3 regions of the Gracilibacillus sp. JCM 18860 genome follow, and region 1 is predicted to be linked to each of the others. Evidence: riboswitches for the same ligand, from Rfam matches in the RefSeq annotation. Region 1 holds a riboswitch; each other region holds the start of a gene.
The links. Region 1 has a riboswitch for S-adenosylmethionine ahead of ACZ5R4_RS20610 (PLP-dependent aspartate aminotransferase family protein). Riboswitches for the same ligand answer to the same signal wherever they lie in the genome.
Positions count from the first base shown of each region.

Region 2: linked by a shared signal. The riboswitch ahead of ACZ5R4_RS11805 (OsmC family protein) and the one ahead of ACZ5R4_RS20610 (PLP-dependent aspartate aminotransferase family protein) in region 1 are both predicted to bind S-adenosylmethionine.
Region 3: linked by a shared signal. The riboswitch ahead of ACZ5R4_RS05840 (inorganic phosphate transporter) and the one ahead of ACZ5R4_RS20610 (PLP-dependent aspartate aminotransferase family protein) in region 1 are both predicted to bind S-adenosylmethionine.

Region 1 covers NZ_AP043868.1:4,252,339-4,258,083, forward strand. The annotation lists gene ACZ5R4_RS20600 (N-acetylmuramoyl-L-alanine amidase) at 1-515, shown strand, start outside; gene ACZ5R4_RS20605 (SDR family NAD(P)-dependent oxidoreductase) at 529-723, opposite strand; SAM riboswitch class I at 893-1,006, shown strand; SAM riboswitch class I at 1,080-1,186, shown strand; gene ACZ5R4_RS20610 (PLP-dependent aspartate aminotransferase family protein) at 1,289-3,085, shown strand; gene ACZ5R4_RS20615 (aliphatic sulfonate ABC transporter substrate-binding protein) at 3,119-4,123, shown strand; gene ACZ5R4_RS20620 (ABC transporter permease) at 4,228-5,001, shown strand; gene ACZ5R4_RS20625 (ABC transporter ATP-binding protein) at 5,014-5,745, shown strand, end outside.
Region 2 covers NZ_AP043868.1:2,332,160-2,337,904, reverse strand. The annotation lists gene ACZ5R4_RS11830 (MOSC domain-containing protein) at 55-768, shown strand; gene ACZ5R4_RS11825 (hypothetical protein) at 830-1,201, shown strand; gene ACZ5R4_RS11820 (sigma-70 family RNA polymerase sigma factor) at 1,188-1,697, shown strand; gene ACZ5R4_RS11815 (hypothetical protein) at 1,694-1,930, shown strand; gene ACZ5R4_RS11810 (sodium-dependent transporter) at 2,007-3,347, shown strand; gene ACZ5R4_RS11805 (OsmC family protein) at 3,367-3,807, opposite strand; SAM riboswitch class I at 3,894-4,000, opposite strand; gene ACZ5R4_RS11800 (hypothetical protein) at 4,029-4,217, shown strand; gene ACZ5R4_RS11795 (SLC45 family MFS transporter) at 4,418-5,745, shown strand, end outside.
Region 3 covers NZ_AP043868.1:1,107,818-1,113,562, reverse strand. The annotation lists gene ACZ5R4_RS05850 (aminotransferase class I/II-fold pyridoxal phosphate-dependent enzyme) at 1-49, opposite strand, end outside; gene ACZ5R4_RS05845 (methionine biosynthesis PLP-dependent protein) at 42-1,148, opposite strand; SAM riboswitch class I at 1,232-1,331, opposite strand; SAM riboswitch class I at 1,562-1,662, shown strand; gene ACZ5R4_RS05840 (inorganic phosphate transporter) at 1,902-2,978, shown strand; gene cobA (uroporphyrinogen-III C-methyltransferase) at 2,971-3,735, shown strand; gene ACZ5R4_RS05830 (hypothetical protein) at 3,781-4,053, opposite strand; gene ACZ5R4_RS05825 (cell wall hydrolase) at 4,294-4,725, shown strand; gene ACZ5R4_RS05820 (MDR family MFS transporter) at 4,737-5,745, opposite strand, start outside.

The DNA.
Region 1 (5,745 bases):
TGCTCGATCCAGGGCATGGTGGCATGGATCCTGGAGCCATAGGACTTGGGGGTATCTTTGAAAAGGATGTCATTATGGAGGTGCTTTCTGAGATAGCAAGTGAGCTCCGTCAAGCAGGTGCAACGGTATTATTAACGAGAAGTAATGATAGCTATGTAGATCATGCCACCCGCTTGAGAATAAGTCATGCTTATCAGACTCATGCTTTTATAAGTCTACATTTTAATGCAAGTCCAATAGTTTCTGCTAATGGAATTAGCACACACTATTTTGGCCCAGATAGTAAAGAGCTTGCCTATGAAATGCAGTCCTCTTTATCTCAACATGTCACAATGAGAGATCGAGGGGTTCGAAGTAGTAATTTCTATGTACTAAGAAACAATCAAAATAAAGCACTCCTATTAGAAATGGGATTTATTACGAATCCTCATGACTTACTCACAATCCGAACAAGGGACTATCAAGATAACTTAGCAGAAGGGATCACCAAAGGTCTTTTAGCTTATTTTAAATAGAGAAGTGGCTGCATCAAATGGATGCAGGCGTTTCTCTATCATCGGAAATATTAATAACGGCAATGCGTGCACCTTTCTTGGCTAATTGCAAGCATGTTTCTCGTCCGATACCACTTTCACCTCCTGTTACGATGGCAACTTTTTTTTGTAGTTGGTCATAATAAAACCTCCTTCTAGGATGACTATTTTTTTGAAAACATAAATGAATGGATTAAAAAAAAGCTATTTCATGTCGATATAAATCATGAATACTCTTAAAAGAAAAATATTCAATAATTTATAAATACTTGTTGACAGTGGTGGTCTACCATGCTAAAGTATGTAATAACTAAATTAAATATAAGTAATCCACTCGGAATTACAATATTTGACATTAAATCTTATCAAGAGAGGTGGAGGGACTGGCCCTATGAAACCTCGGCAACCATTAAGCACAAAGGCTTAATAAAGGTGCCAATTCCACTAAGTGATCATGCTTGGAGAGATAAGAGAGCGAATTATTCAGACTGAATCCTCTCTATCTCCATGTAGAGAGGATTTTTTGATCCGATAAAAATTAAATAGCTCTTATCAAGAGAGGCAGAGGGACTGGCCCGATGACGCCCAGCAACCATTAAGCTTCAGCTTAAAAGGTGCTAAATCCTGCAGGAAACATTCCTGATAGATAAGAGGGAGACAGCTGGTAGATAACCAAAGCCTTCTTCTTGTCGAAGAAGGCTTTTCTTTATACTTATATTAATTAAATGAATGGAATATTCAAGGAGGAAACTAACATGACAGCTTTTAAAAATTCAACGTATGATGCGGAGACCTTAAATTTACACGGTGGTCAGGCGCCTGATCCAACAACAGGTTCAAGAGCAGTGCCTATCTATCAATCTACTTCGTTCGTTTTCCATGACACAGAACATGCAGAGAGACTATTTGCACTTGATGAACCAGGAAACATCTATTCAAGAATTGGTAATCCAACTGTCGATGTTTTTGAGAAAAGATTAGCCCTTTTAGAAGATGGCGTTGCAGCAGTTGCAACAGCTTCGGGGATGTCAGCCATCACCCTATCGATCTTAAATCTAGCAAGTGCGGGAGACGAAATTGTTGCAGGTGTGAACTTGTATGGCGGAACCTATAATCTGTTTGCTGTAACATTACCAAGATACGGAATCAACGTAAAATTTGTAGACCCAACCGATCCTGAGAATTTCCGTCAAGCCATCAATGAAAATACGAAAGCAGTTTATGGCGAGATTATCGGAAATCCAGGCCTTCAAGTATTGGATGTAGAAAAAGTTTCAGAGATTGCTCATGAGGCAGGTGTACCATTGATCGTTGATAATACATTTGCCACACCTTATGGTTGTAAACCAATCACATTAGGTGCTGATATTGTGGTTCATTCTGCGACAAAATGGATAGGTGGTCACGGTACATCGATTGGCGGAATTATAGTTGATGGAGGTCGTTTTAACTGGAATTCAGAAAAATATCCTCAATTTACTGAACCAGATCCGAGCTACAATGGAATTCGTTATGCAATAGACTTTGGAACATTAGCATTTATCACAAAAGTGCGTGTCCAGTTATTGAGAGACTTCGGTGCGGCACTTAGCCCATTTAATGCCTTCCAGTTACTACAAGGATTAGAAACACTTCATTTAAGAGTGGAAAGACATAATCGAAATGCTCAGGAATTAGCAGAATATCTAGAAGAACACGAAGCGGTGGAATGGATTCGATATCCAGGATTGGAAAGCCATCCATCACACGCACTAGCGAAGCGTATTTTGAACAATGGCTTTGGCTCAATCATTGTCTTTGGGATTAAAGGTGGACGAGATGCAGGTAGAGATCTAATCAATAATGTTTCTCTATGGTCCCATGTAGCCAATGTTGGAGATGCTAGGTCATTAATTATTCATCCAGCTTCTACTACTCATCAACAGTTAAGTAAAGAGCAATTAGAGGAAACAGGAGTAACAGAAGAGCTTGTTCGTTTATCTGTAGGAATCGAATCAATTCGTGATATTCAAAATGATCTTGATCAAGCACTTGCCAAAGCAACAGGAATCGGTGCAGATGAAGCAAAACAAATCGTCGTAAATGATGAAGGGGTAATTAAATGGGCATTAAATTCTCCATATGAGCGGGTAATCGAGAATGGGGAAGAGGTGACTCGCCAAAAAACATTGGCTATTGTTGGTCTGAGTGGGAAGGAAGCAAGACCGAGCTACCGTCTAGCAAGAAAAATGCAACGTCTTGGATATAAAATTATTCCAGTTAATCCAAGGGAAACAGAGATTTTAGGAGAAAAAGCATACCCAGATTTAAAAAGTGTTCCTGTTCCTATTGACATTGTACAAGTTTTCCGTAGCCCTGATGCTGCGGTAGAAGTAGCAAAAGAAGCGGTGGAAGTTAAACCAAAAGTATTCTGGCTACAGGAAGGTGTTGTTTCACCAAAAGCAGAAGAAGTGGCAAGAGAAGCAGGGTTACAGGTTGTACACAATAGATGTACGTACAAAGAAGCCCAGCGGTTAAGAGGAACAATTTCCACTTATGCTTGTGAAATTTAATAGAAAAGAAAATAAAAAAGGGGACAATCTATCATGAAAAGAATACCATTAATAGATTTACGTAGTTTTTTAGCTATCGCGCTTTTTGGTTTCATTCTTGTTATTGCATCAGGCTGTGCAGCAGCAGAAGGAGAAACAGAGGGAAAGCCTGAAAAAATCCGTTTAGATTATGCTTATTATTCGCCAACAAGCTTAGTATTAAAGAAATTCGAATGGGCAGAAGAAGTTTTTGCGGAAGAAGATATAGAGGTGGAGTGGACATTAAGTCAAGGAAGTAATAAAGCATTAGAGTTTTTAAGAAGTGATAGTATTGACTTTGGTTCATCGGCAGGTGCTGCAGCCTTAATCTCTAAGGAGAGTGGTGCACCAATAGAGAATGTATACATCTATTCGAAGCCAGAATGGACGGCATTAGTAACGAATGAAGGCTCAGGAATTGAATCCATTAAAGATTTAAAAGGAAAGAATGTTGCAGCAACTATGGGAACAGACCCCTTCATCTTTCTAGTAAGAGCATTGGATTCAGAAGGCTTAACGATTAATGATATTACATTGACTAACCTGCAGCATGCAGATGGTGGTTCAGCCCTTGTATCAGGCGATGTAGATGCATGGGCAGGGCTTGATCCACATATGGCAAAATTAGAATTAGAAGAAAATGCGCAATTATTCTTCCGTAATGCAGACTTAAACACGTATGGCTTTTTAAATGTTCGTCAAGAGTTTGCAGACAAATATCCGGAATATGTAAATAAAGTAATTGAATTGTATGAGCGCGCTCGTAATTGGGTTTTAGAGAATCCTGAAGAAGCAGCTCAACTATTAGCAGAAGAAGCAGATATAGATTTAGAAGTAGCCAAGATACAAATGGAACGAAATGATTTTTCTAATGCAATACCTGGTCAAGTTCATGAGGATGCGATTGTGGAAGCAGGAAAGGTATTACAGGATGCGGATGTACTAAATCCAGATGCGGATGTAGAAAAATTAACACAAGAATTAATCAATCCTGAATATGCAAAAGAAATAATAGAATGAGATGGTAGGGAATTAGAGGGGGAACAATCATGGCAGATAACCAAGAATTAACAAGTGGAGCCTATATAGATAAGGTTAATCAAAAAGATGATAAGGCCAAGAATATGAACAAACATTCAACCGTTAAGACAATTTTACTTGGCAGTATCATCCCAATTCTATTAATTATTGCTTGGGAGCTAGTTTGCCGTGCAGGTATTGTTCCTTCTTATCAGCTCCCAGCACCATCAACTATTGTAGAAAAAATTTATAACATGGCCCAAGATGGTACACTATGGGGGCACATTGGTATTACGACATATAGAGTGTTTGTTGGATTTATTTTAGGAACAGTCATAGCAATTATATTAGGTTCATTTGTAGGTTTTTATAAAAAAGCAGAGCAATTATTTGATCCATTAATTCAAGCTTTTCGTTCTATCCCTTCCTTAGCATGGGTACCACTCTTTATTTTATGGATGGGTATTGGTGAAACATCTAAAATAGTGATGATAGCAGTTGGGGTATTTTTTCCTGTCTACTTAAACATTGTAAGTGGAATTATTGGAGTTGATCGCAAGCTGATTGAAGTGGGAAAAATGTATGGACTCAATACATTTCAGCTAATAAAAAGAATCATACTTCCTGCATCCATGCCATCCTTTTTAGTTGGCATGCGCAGCGGCTTAGGCCTTGGCTGGATGTTTGTTGTGGCAGCAGAATTGATGGGAGCCAGTCAAGGTCTTGGATTCCTGCTTACCTTCGGTCAAAACATGGCACAGCCTGAAACGATTTTAGCTAGTATTATTTTGTTCGCCATTATCGGTAAATTTACAGATTGGATACTGAAAAAAATCGAAACAAAATCACTTCACTGGCAGGATCGCATGGGACAATAACAGGAAGGAATGATGGACTTGAGTTTAGCTTTACGAAAGGTAAGTCGTACATTTAATGGAACAACAGCAGTGAAAGATGTCAATCTTGAGGTCAAGCCTGGCGAGATTATCGGCCTATTAGGCACAAGTGGTTGTGGAAAAAGCACCCTACTTCGTGCCATTTCCGGTTTAGATGCAGAATACGATGGTGAGATAGAAATCAATGGAAAAGTTTCAAAGGAAATACATGATACTACTGGTTTTATCTTTCAAGAGCCCAGACTTTTACCATGGTTAAATGTATTAGAGAATGTAACATTTGGCTTGAACGGTAAAAGAAAAGATAAAGAAAATCGAGCGATTGAATATTTAGCTAGTGTTGGTCTAAAAGGGAAAGAAGCATTGTATCCAAGAGAGTTATCAGGTGGAATGGCACAAAGGGTAGCTATTGCCAGAGCTTTAGTAACATCACCAGAAATTTTATTACTTGATGAACCGTTTAGTGCATTAGATGCTTTTACGAAAATGCAGCTACAGGATTTATTGCTTGATGTGTGGAAATTATATCAATCTACTATCGTATTAGTGACCCATGATATTGACGAAGCACTATACTTATGTGATCGAGTGATTATTCTTCGAGGACAGCCAGGGGTGGTCAAAAAAGAAATAACTATTGATCAAACAAGACCAAGAGATCGAGCAAGTGAACAATTAGCCAAGATAAAATCAGATATACTAGCATCACTTGACTTAAACCATAGA
Region 2 (5,745 bases), 1.9 Mb from region 1:
AAATTTCCATAGAATAGATATTACCTTACATAATTCTGTCAGAGGAGAGATGAAATGAACCCACCAATTATTCGAAAATTATTAACAGGCAAAGTGAAAAAATTAGGAAGTCCAGAAGCTAAAGACAAAATGGATCGTGAATGGGAGAGTGCTATTTTTAAGCAAAGTGTAGAAGGGAGGAAGTGGCTTAGCAAAACGGGACTAGCAGGTGATGAGGTAGCAGATACGAAAAATCATGGTGGTCTGGAAAAAGCAATTTTTGCCTATTCAACCCATCATTATGACTATTGGCGCAAAGAACAAGGGATAGAAAAGATTGGAATAGGTGCAATGGGGGAAAATTTAGCGGTAGAATCTTTAGATGAACAGCGTGTTTGTATAGGAGACACCTACCGATTTGGTGAGGCAGTTATCCAAGTGGCTCAACCGAGAAGGCCGTGCTGGAAGCCTGCAAGACGATATCGCATCATGGATTTTGCTCTGCAGATACAGGAGACAGGTAGAACAGGGTGGTATTTTCGCGTATTGGAAGAAGGCTATGTTCAAGCAGAACAGGAATTAATTTTGCTAGAGCGACCTTACCCTAAATGGACGATTGCTCAATGTAATGAAGTGATGTATCGTAAAAAAGATGATTTAGCTCTCGTAGAGGAACTAGCTTCCTGTCCATTCTTAGCGGAAAGCTGGAAAGAGACCCTGTCGAAAAGGTTGAAAGGAAAGAAGACATCCTCTAGTGATAAACGTGTATTTGGTCCAAATAAAAATTAGAAGTGAACCTTTCTATCTACTTACTTGTATAAGTAAGTAAAAGAAGGAAAGGAAGGACAATATGACATTAGGTTGGTTAATCAGTACAGTTGTTGTGGTGATCTTAGGAAATGTTTTCGCAATATTTATCGCTACGTTAAACAAAAAGGTGGTCAAGGATTCACAAGGCAAAATTGATTTTAAGAAAACAGATATTTATTTTCAATGGACGAGATGGGATAATATTAATATTGTAGTTGCAGGATATACGTATCTCTGCCTGATTGGTTTATGTATTGTTTTACTTCGCGGAGATAATATTGAAAGCCCTTGGGTGCAATTTTTTCTTCATCAGACCGCTATATTTTCTTTACTCACCATTATTTGGCTTATCTCTAGAATTGTTTATGTACTTAAGGGAATAAAAAAACGGTGGCCAGATGAATTTGAATAAGGCGGAGCAAGAAGAACAATACAGCCTTGAGGAATTGTTCGTTTCTTACAAAACCCCTATCTATCTTTTTATCTACCGTTACTGTCAGGAGGAGCAGCTAAGTATTGATATCGTCCAGGATACCTTTTTGCGTTTTCATAAATATCAACATCAATTTGATGCGAGAAAATCCTCGATCAAGACCTATTTATTTCGCATGGCCTATCAATTGATGATTAATCGGTTGAATAAGAGGCAACGCTGGAAGAAGCTTTTGCCATTTTTATACCAGCAAGAAGCCCAACATGAAAGCATGTCGTCTATTGATAAACTTACGATCCAAGAAGCTATCAAACAATTACCTGAGCATCAGCGTGCAATCATTTTATTAACCTATTATCATGATTTAAGTCAAAAAGAAATTGCGAAAATACTAGAAATACCTATTGGGACCGTCAAATCAAGATTACATGCTTCGTTGAAAAGATTAAAAGAGCTATTGGAGGGAACGGCATGAATAAAAAAGAAATACCAGAAGAGCTCAAAGAAAGGTTAGAGGAGTTTCATGTAGAAATCCCTCAAATACCACTGAAAAAAAACAAGCTAGATCAGCTAGCAGACTGGATCTGTAAGCCTGTGAAGAGTCCTTTGGAGTTCCTTTCCATACATGAGAAGTCTACGATCAAGCTTGGTTTATATCCATTGTTTGCGATATTCATCCTACTTCTACCTACGATGTTTTTAATCTAATCAAGGAACAATCCTACACTTCCCTTAAGACCATATAAAGTTTATAATAGTCTTTATATGAAAAGGAGTGTTTGCGATGCGTGAACAATGGTCATCCAAAATTGGGTTTATTATGGCTTCCGCTGGTGCTGCGATTGGACTAGGTGCCATTTGGAAGTTTCCATATCAGGCAGGACTAAATGGAGGAGCAGCATTTTTCCTATTATTCATTGTCTTCACCCTTGTGATTGGATTATCGATGCTAATATCAGAATTTGTAATTGGGCGTGGCGCGAAAAAAGAAGCGATCACGGCTTATAGAACCTTAGCGCCAAATAGCCATTGGAAAATGATCGGTCAGCTAGGTGTATTAGGCTGCTTTCTATTGCTTTCCTTTTATAGTGTGGTAGGTGGTTGGGTCTTGATTTATAGTGCTCAGTCTGTTGTTGGTCAAGTAATTAAGGATGGAGCGAATTATGAGCAATTATTTGGCGCTGTCACCTCCTCGCCCGTCATTACGTTAACAGGGTTAGCGCTGTTTTTACTCATTAATGTTGCTGTCATTTCTTTTGGAATAAAGAATGGGATTGAAAAAGCGAATAAATATATGATGCCATTATTGTTTTTATTTTTTATTATCCTTGTCGTTCGTTCCCTCACTCTAGAAGGGGCTGCGGAAGGGATCTCTTTTATTCTAAATCCAGATTTTTCTAGCCTAACAGGAGAGGGAATTCTCTATGCGCTTGGTCAATCCTTTTTTGCTCTAGCAGTGGGTTTTTCTTGTATGGTTACCTATAGCTCTTATTTAGGAAAAGAAGTGAGTATCCCGGCATCTGCTTCCTCTGTTGTCGTGATGAATATTTTCGTCTCCTTATTAGCGGGATTAGCTATTTTCCCGGCAGTGTTTGCCTTTGGAATTGAGCCTACAGAAGGGCCGGGCTTATTGTTTATTATTTTGCCGACAGTATTTGCTCAAATTCCTTTCGGGGAAGTATTCTTCTGTCTATTCTTATTATTATTTTTATTTGCGACTTTAACGTCCTCCTTTAGTTTATTAGAAATTATCGTATCTGCCTTCACGGAAAATGGAAAAAGATCGAGAAAGAAAGTGACCTGGATTTCAGGACTTGTTATGTTCATTGCGGGTATTCCAGCAGCCCTGTCCTCCAGTATTCTAAAGGATTTCATGGTCTTTAATAAAACAGTATTTGATGCAACAGATTATTTAGTGAGTAATATTTTGCTACCACTCGGAAGCTTACTTATTGCGATGTTTATCATTCATCGAATGGATAAAGCGCTGGTGGAAGAGCAGTTTAAGATGTCTAACAACCTATCCAATGGCTGGTATCAAATCTGGAGAGTTGTCATGACTTGGATTGTACCGGTCACGATTCTCGTAGTGTATGTGAATTTGATCGGGATATGGAAGTTATAACCATCTCAAGGAGAGATGGTTATTTTTTTATGACAGTGGTAGAGGAAAGATTAACAAGGTTTTGAATCGTATCACCTACTGGACAATGCTCCTCTAAAAATGTGACAAATTCCTCTACTTTTTCTTTTGGAGCATCAGTATCAATGTAAAAGGTTGAGCTTATTTCCGAATATCCTGGGCGCACATCCCCCTTATCGAAAAATCCGTCCAGATCAATATCCCCTTCTAATTCAACACGGAAATTCTTTAGATCAATATCAAATTTTTCAGCATACGTACGTGCCACAATCGATTGGCAGGATCCTAATGCAGAAAGTAATAATTCTACTGGGTTCATTGCAGTATCAGTGCCACCAAGGGATGCAGGTTCGTCAACCATCACCTTATGTCCTCGGGATTCCGTTTCTACTAAAACCTTTTCCTTTAATGTTGCTGTTGCTTTAAATGTGTGAATAGCCATGCTTGTTTCCTCCTAAAGTAAGATGTGAAAAAGCCCTTCTCTAAAAAGGGGAGAAGGGCTGATTACCGATAGTATAATTGCTTTCCTTCTCATCTTTCGTATTAAAATACGTCTGAAGTTGGCACCATACTTTGAATAAAAGTTGGTTGCCGAGAGATCATAGGGTCAGTCCCTCCCCCTCTCTGGATGAGAAATATCCATATAGTTTCATAGACTATATCATGAAAAAAGAAAAACATCAACTTAGTGAAGAACAGGTTGTCGAAAAAATATATTTTGCTCATCTCGCTATGGAGAGGAGAGATAGTCAAGATAAAAAGATATATCTTGGCAATCTAGCTAGGAAGAGGAGCGTTCACCAAGATATATTGCAAACAGCCCCTCATATGCTAATCAAAATAGATTTATAGAAAAAAAGAGATATTCGGAACATTAATGCAATCGATTGCGCTATAAAATAATTTCAGATATAATATGAATTGCTCGATTAAAAAAGTAATAGTATTTAAATATCGTAACAAAAAACCATTTAGAACAAATGAAAGCTTATGTGCAATCGATTGCATTTTGAAAGCGGATAAATGAGAGGTTTAGGTTTAAGGAGGATATTATGTTAGCAGAAGAAATTAAGACAGAAGAAGAAAGCAATGTAAAACAACAATTACCGAATCTACCAATCAGTACGATATGGTTGATTAGTTTTGGTTTTTTAGGAGTACAAATGGCATTCTCCTTGCAAAGTGCCAACATGGGGCGAATTTTTCAAACGATTGGAGCAGATCCTACTAAATTAGGATTTTTCTTTATATTACCGCCACTTGCAGGGTTAGTCGTTCAACCGATTGTTGGTTATTTATCCGATCGAACGTGGATGCCGAGGCTCGGCCGGAGAATCCCTTATTTACTCGTTGGTTCCATTGTCTCTGTAATAGTTATGTGTTTATTGCCGAATGCGGGAAGCTTTGGTTTTGGGTTTGGTTCCATGCTTGCTTTAATGTTTGGGGCGGTAACGATTTTATTTATGGATCTCTCATCTAATGTTGCAATGCAGCCATTTAAGATGATGGTAGGAGATATGGTCAATGAAAAGCAAAAAGGATTCGCTTATTCGATCCAAAGCTTCCTATCGAATAGCGGGGCTGTTTTAGCTTGTATTTTCCCATTTTTACTAACTGCAGTAGGTGTTTCCAACACTGCGCCTAAGGGAGTTGTCCCACCATCAGTGGTTATTTCCTTTTATGTCGGTGCGGTAGTTCTAATCATTTGTAGTTTATTTACGGTATTTAAGGTGAAGGAATATTCCCCTTCGGAATATGCTCTTTACCACGGAATAAGAGAAGATGCGCATAAGAAAAAAACGAGTATGTTTGGCTTACTCCGCAGTGCTCCAAAAGTATTTTGGACAGTTACACTTGTTCAATTGTTTTGTTGGATGGGCTTTCAATATCTTTGGACATATGGTACAGGTGCTGTTGCGGCGAATGTGTGGAATACGACAGATCCTTCAAGCTCTGCTTATCAAGCTGCAGGTAACTGGTTCGGCATCTTGTCCGCAGTACAATCCGTAGCTGCAGTACTATGGTCACTTGTACTATCACGTATTTCTAACCAAAGAAGAAAGCTGGGTTATGCGATTAGTTTAGTGCTTGGAGGAATCGGATTTAGTTCCGTATTCTTTATCCATCATCAATGGCTTTTAGTTATCTCCTTTACCCTAATAGGAATCGCTTGGGCAGCCATGATGACCTTTCCATTTACGATTCTTACAAATGCATTAACAGGGGAAAATATGGGGACATATCTCGGTTTGTTCAATGGTAGTATTTGTTTACCACAAATTATTGCCTCTTGTGTAAGCTTTGCCATTTTTCCATTACTTGGGTCGTCGATGCCTGCCATGATCTTATTATCAGGAATTTTCCTCATAATTGGGGCATT
Region 3 (5,745 bases), 1.2 Mb from region 1:
CTTGTTGTAGCCCTGCATGAATAAGCTTTGTATCAAATTGGTTAGACATGAAGTAATTCCTCCTTGCTCTTTAGTAGAGCTTGATCTAGATCTTCTTTTAAATCTTCTATATGCTCAATACCGACAGAGAAACGTAACAGCCTTTCACAAATACCACGTTTTTCACGTTCTTCTAAAGGGATATCTGCATGCGTTTGTGTTGTTGGATAAGTGATAAAGCTCTCCACCCCACCTAAGCTTTCCGCAAAAGAAATGACTTTTAAATGGGATAAGAAGGGGCCAACCATTTGTTTCTCCTTAATCCGGAAACTAACCATTGCACCTTTACCGGGATACAGAATGTCTGTTACTAAAGGGTGCTCCTTGAAAAACTGTTCAAGTGCTCTAGCATTTTCCTGTTGCTTCTCAAGGCGAAGACTTAACGTTTTCATGCCTCGAATAAGTAACATACAATCAAATGGTGACAATACAGCTCCTATGGCATTGTGTAGATGGGTTAGTTTTTCTGCTAACGGTTGATCCTTCACAGCAACTAGTCCAGCAAGAACATCATTATGTCCACCTAAATATTTCGTTGCAGAATGGACGACAATATCTGCTCCTAGTGTAAGTGGCTTTTGGAGATATGGTGTGAAAAAGGTGTTATCTACGATTAAAAGCAGCTGGTGTTCTTTAGCGATCTGGGCAACTTTATGAATATCTAACTCGATTAACAGTGGATTTGTTGGCGTCTCAATAAATATTGCCTTTGTTTTCGATGTGATTTGTTCTGCAATTTCTTCTGGTTTCACATAGAGAAAATCGACCGCATATGCTTCACTATAGTGACTAAATAATCGGTATGTTCCACCATAAACATCCTCTGTCACGATGATTTGATCTCCTTTTTCAAATATGGCAAGCACTAATTGAATCGCAGCCATACCGGATGAACAAGCAAATCCCTTAGTGCCTTTTTCAAGGTCGCTTATGGCCCTTTCTACAATATCTCTGGTTGGATTACGCGTTCGCGTATAATCAAAACCGGTAGAATTGCCAATTGTTTCATGCTGGTAGGCTGTCGATAAATAAATAGGTGGCTCGACGGCACCTGTCTTTGGATCAGATTTATTCCCAATTTGAGCTAATGATGTTTCGATATGCTTCATTTCGATCATTCCTCCTACGATATGCTATAAAACGAAAAGGGACTTTCTCCCGATAAGAAGAAAGTCCCCACATTTATACATACTTCTTATCTTCGGTAATTACCTTCTGGATTTAGCACCATGCATAAAATGCTGGTTGCTGAGGCATCATCGGGCCAGTCCCTAAACCTCTCTTGATAAGCTTAAAATATTTAGTTGTTAAAAAGTTTTGGAAATACTATACAATATATCATACAATCACCAGTAAAAAAATACAAGAAAAAATTTAAAAAAATTAAACCTAGTAAAACCATTGGTTATAAAGGATTTTTAGTGGATTGCAGTAGCAATCCAAGGAATTGACCTATTGACATTAATTGTATTTACCATTATATTCAATACAAATCATTTAATAACTTAAAACATTATATGCTTTCTTATCCAGAGAGATGGAGGGACTGGCCCGATGAAATCTCAGCAACAGGCATTTGAGGCACTGTGCTAATTCCAGCAAGACAACCTTGGCAGATAAGAAGAAGTATTTAACTTCTACTTTTAGACCAAGTAGAAGTTTTTTGTTTTTTTGAAAGAAAATAGGATCTCGCTAATAAATCTGGACGCGAGGGTAAGAAAATTAGCGGCAACCCTATACGACATTTTGATGAAGCATTATGTTGATATGGAGAGAAAAGCATTCACGCCCGGAGATTCACTTGAAATAAAAATGCAGGTTTCATTTCTAAGAAGATAAAAATAGAGGAAGTAGGATGAAAAATGTTAGTCATTTTAGCTTTTTTTGCCGCATGTTTATTTGCTTTTAATATCGGCGCTAGTGGCTCTGCCGCTAGTATGGGAGTCGTATATGGAAGTAAGGTAATAAAACATAAAAAAGTGGCATTATTTCTAGCTGGTTCAGGAGCCATAGTTGGTGCTCTTTGGGGAGGAAAGCATGTTACTCATACACTAGGAAAGGGAATTATTCCAGAGGAAATCATGGATGTTCGCATCGCTACAATTATACTGGCCGTTTCTGCGTGTACTTTATTTGTTACGAATTATATTGGTATTCCACTTTCTACTAGTGAGGTAACCGTTGGTGCTATTGTCGGAATTGGTTTGTCTTTTCAGCAAATATATGCCGTTTCTATATTAGAAATCGTCGGTTTATGGCTTCTTATCCCAATTTTAGCTTTTTTTGTGACATATACGCTTGAAAAAGTAAGAATGAAATACCGAGACAAGATAAAGGTCTCATTTTCTAGTAAAATATTAGCAGGACTGTTAATTATAACAGGTATTTTTGAGGCAATAGCCGCTGGTATGAATAATGTGGCGAATGCGTTAGGACCATTGGTGGGAGCAAATTTAGTAACAATGGAGATTGGTTTACCTGTCTTAGCGTTAGTGGTAGCGCTTGGTAGCATCTTATTTGGGGGAAAAGTGTTAGATACCAATGCCAAAAAGATCACAAATCTATCACTGGCAAACGGAATTGTTGTTTCAAGCACAACAGGGATATTAGTTATTGCTGCCTCCTTTTTAGGAGTTCCTATCCCAATGACCCAGGTAACGACGACGGCAATTGTTGGAATCAGTGCTACGAAAAGCTGGCAAAATGTTTGGAAGGAAAAAATCATCCATCGTATTGCAAAGGTTTGGATTTCTTCACCAATCATTTCATTAGTGATTTCCTATAGTTTAACCGAAATCATTATTCGTCATTCTTACTATACTGTAATCTTATTATTCTTAACGATACTTATTACAATCGTGTTAATGAAATATCAAGTAAAGTCAGAAACAAAGCAACAAGAACATCAATTAAGAAGGGAATGGGAAGAGATTGGGTAAAGTATATTTAGTAGGGGCAGGACCAGGCGACAAGGAACTAATTACGTTAAAAGGAATTAGAGCGATTGAAGAAGCAGACGTTATTTTATATGATCGTTTAATTAATCAAGAATTATTAAACTATGCAAGAAGTGAGGCAGAATTAATTTTTTGTGGGAAGGAACCGAAATTGCATGGTGTTATTCAGGACGAGATAAATCGTTTACTCGTTCAATATGGAACAGAGGGAAAAGTCATCACGAGATTAAAAGGTGGCGATCCGTTTATTTTTGGTAGAGGCGGGGAAGAAGCACTTGTTTTAGAAAAAGCTAATATTCCTTTTGAAGTAGTACCTGGTATCACATCAGGTATAAGTGCACCTGCATATGCTGGAATTCCATTAACCCATCGTGGGCTCAGTGGTTCCGTAAGCTTTATTAATGGGTCCAATCCTGAATCAAGATCATTAAAGGAATGGCAGCATATAGCTAATGGAACAGAAACTCTTTGCTTTTACATGGGTGTGAGGAATTTTCCTAAAACTGCTGAATACCTTATCCAAGCAGGTTTAGAAAAGACAACACCTGTAGCAATCATTCACTGGGGAACGACTAATAAACAAAAAACGATTGTAGGTACACTCGAAACAATCACGGATCGATTAGATGAGATCACGAATCCGTCAATGATTGTTATAGGTCAAGTTGTCTTATTGCATGATCAACTACAATGGTTTAATAAGCAAGCATTAGAAAATGCTGGAGCTTCATCATTATAAGTAATAAAACCTTGATTCATTACGATGAATCAAGGTTTAGTATATTTAATCGACATCTTTCTCTCGTGCTTTTTGCATTTGTTCTTGTTCTTGCTCCCAACCCCATTCAGGATTAATTTGATTAATTAATTGATCTATCTCTTCTTGTGACAAGTCTTTCTTTCCATTGGAGTTGTTAATATAGGATTTTAGCTCCCATTCACCACCTTTTTTATTATCTAATTCCTTCCATTTTACCGTAAATATATAATCATTGCTATGAATATCGGCATGTATAAGTAGTATATCTTTATGAAGTATTAGCTTCGACAATCTCATGTTATACCTCCTTTTCTTAAGGAAAATTCACAACATTGCTAGTATTCGAAGGAGACGAAGAAAATAAGCTTCCAATTATAAGGACTAAAAATAAACGATATTTTAGTCTTTGAATATTTCATATTCATTATACCATAAATGTAAGGGTTTTCTTTAAGTGTTACCTAAATCCTTTCGTTCAAACCTGGTACATTTTGAAAGCTTTTTGAATATAAAGAAAGTAGGTAAGGGGTGAAAGAATTGGCGGTAGTGAAAGCAACGGAAGAAGATGTGAGATTACTAGCTAGACTCATGCGAGCTGAAGCAGAAGGTGATGGCAAATTAGGTATGCTTATGGTAGGTAATACGGGAGTAAATCGGGTAAGAGCAAGATGTCTTGATTTTACGGATATTAATACCATTAGAAGGATGGTATTTCAAAGTCCAGGAGGCTTTGAGGCCACACAAAAAGGCTACTTTTATCAACGAGCTAGAGAGCAAGATATAGAGCTTGCAAGAAGGGTTATTAATGGGAAAAGATATCATCCTGCAAGCTATGCATTATGGTTCTTCATGCCAGGAGGTAGCTGTCCTGCACAGTGGTTTGGACAATGGAATTCAGGTAGGTTTAAAAGTCATTGTTTTTATACACCACTTAGTTCTGAGTGTCCGGAAGTTTATGGCACATTTTAAAAGCAGAAGAATTAAGATTCCTCTGCTTCTTCTAATTGGACATTTGGGAAGAAGAGAATAATTAGGAAGGCTAAGATTCCTATGATAAAAAGACCGTTAAACACATGATCTAACCCGAAGCTAAGCCCATTTTGAATCTTCTCTAACATCTCTGTATCCATTGATTTTCTTCTATTTTCATCAAGTAAAAGGTCTATATTACTAACATCTAAGGACTTGCTTTCTGTTCCTATAAATGCTCGCATTTGTAGATTTAAAATCCCTCCTAATAATGCAGCTCCAACCGCACTTCCTACAATTCGCATAAACATGTTAAGAGAAGTGGCAACTCCACGTACATTCCAATTTACATGATTTTGGATGGATACAATAAAGGTTGTACTTGAAAGGCCCATTCCTACTCCTACGATAAATGAACTGATCCCAGCATAAATGGGGCCTTTTTCAGCAGTTAAGCAGAAAAACATAAATGTTCCAATTAAAAGTGCGCAACCACCAAGTAAAGCTGTTTTACGAAAACCAATTTTTAAAACTAAGTGACCTGCGATGGTCGAAGATATCGGCCACCCAATGGATAGAGTACTTAATGTAAAGCCAGCGATAATGGCGGATTCCCCCATAACACCCTGTACATAGGTGGGTAAGAAGCTAGATAATCCGAGAATTATCATACCTGAAAAAAATGTAGCCAGATTAGCGATGAGAATAAGCTTATTTCTCCATAGAAATAATGGCATGATAGGAGACGGTGCTTTCCCCTCTTGAAAAATAAAAACAATCATAAAAATAATAAATAAGGAAAATAAAGAAATGGTTTCCCAATCAAGCCATGCCCATACCGTTCCTGCTTGAACGAAAACGATAATTAAAGAAGAGATGCCAATCAGGAATAATCCTGCTCCATTGTAATCAATTGCCTTCTTCTCTTTATTCACTTGTTCATGGAAATATCGAATGACACCTAGAAGGCCAATAATACCAAGTGGAATATTCATCCAGAAAATCCAAGACCATTCTACG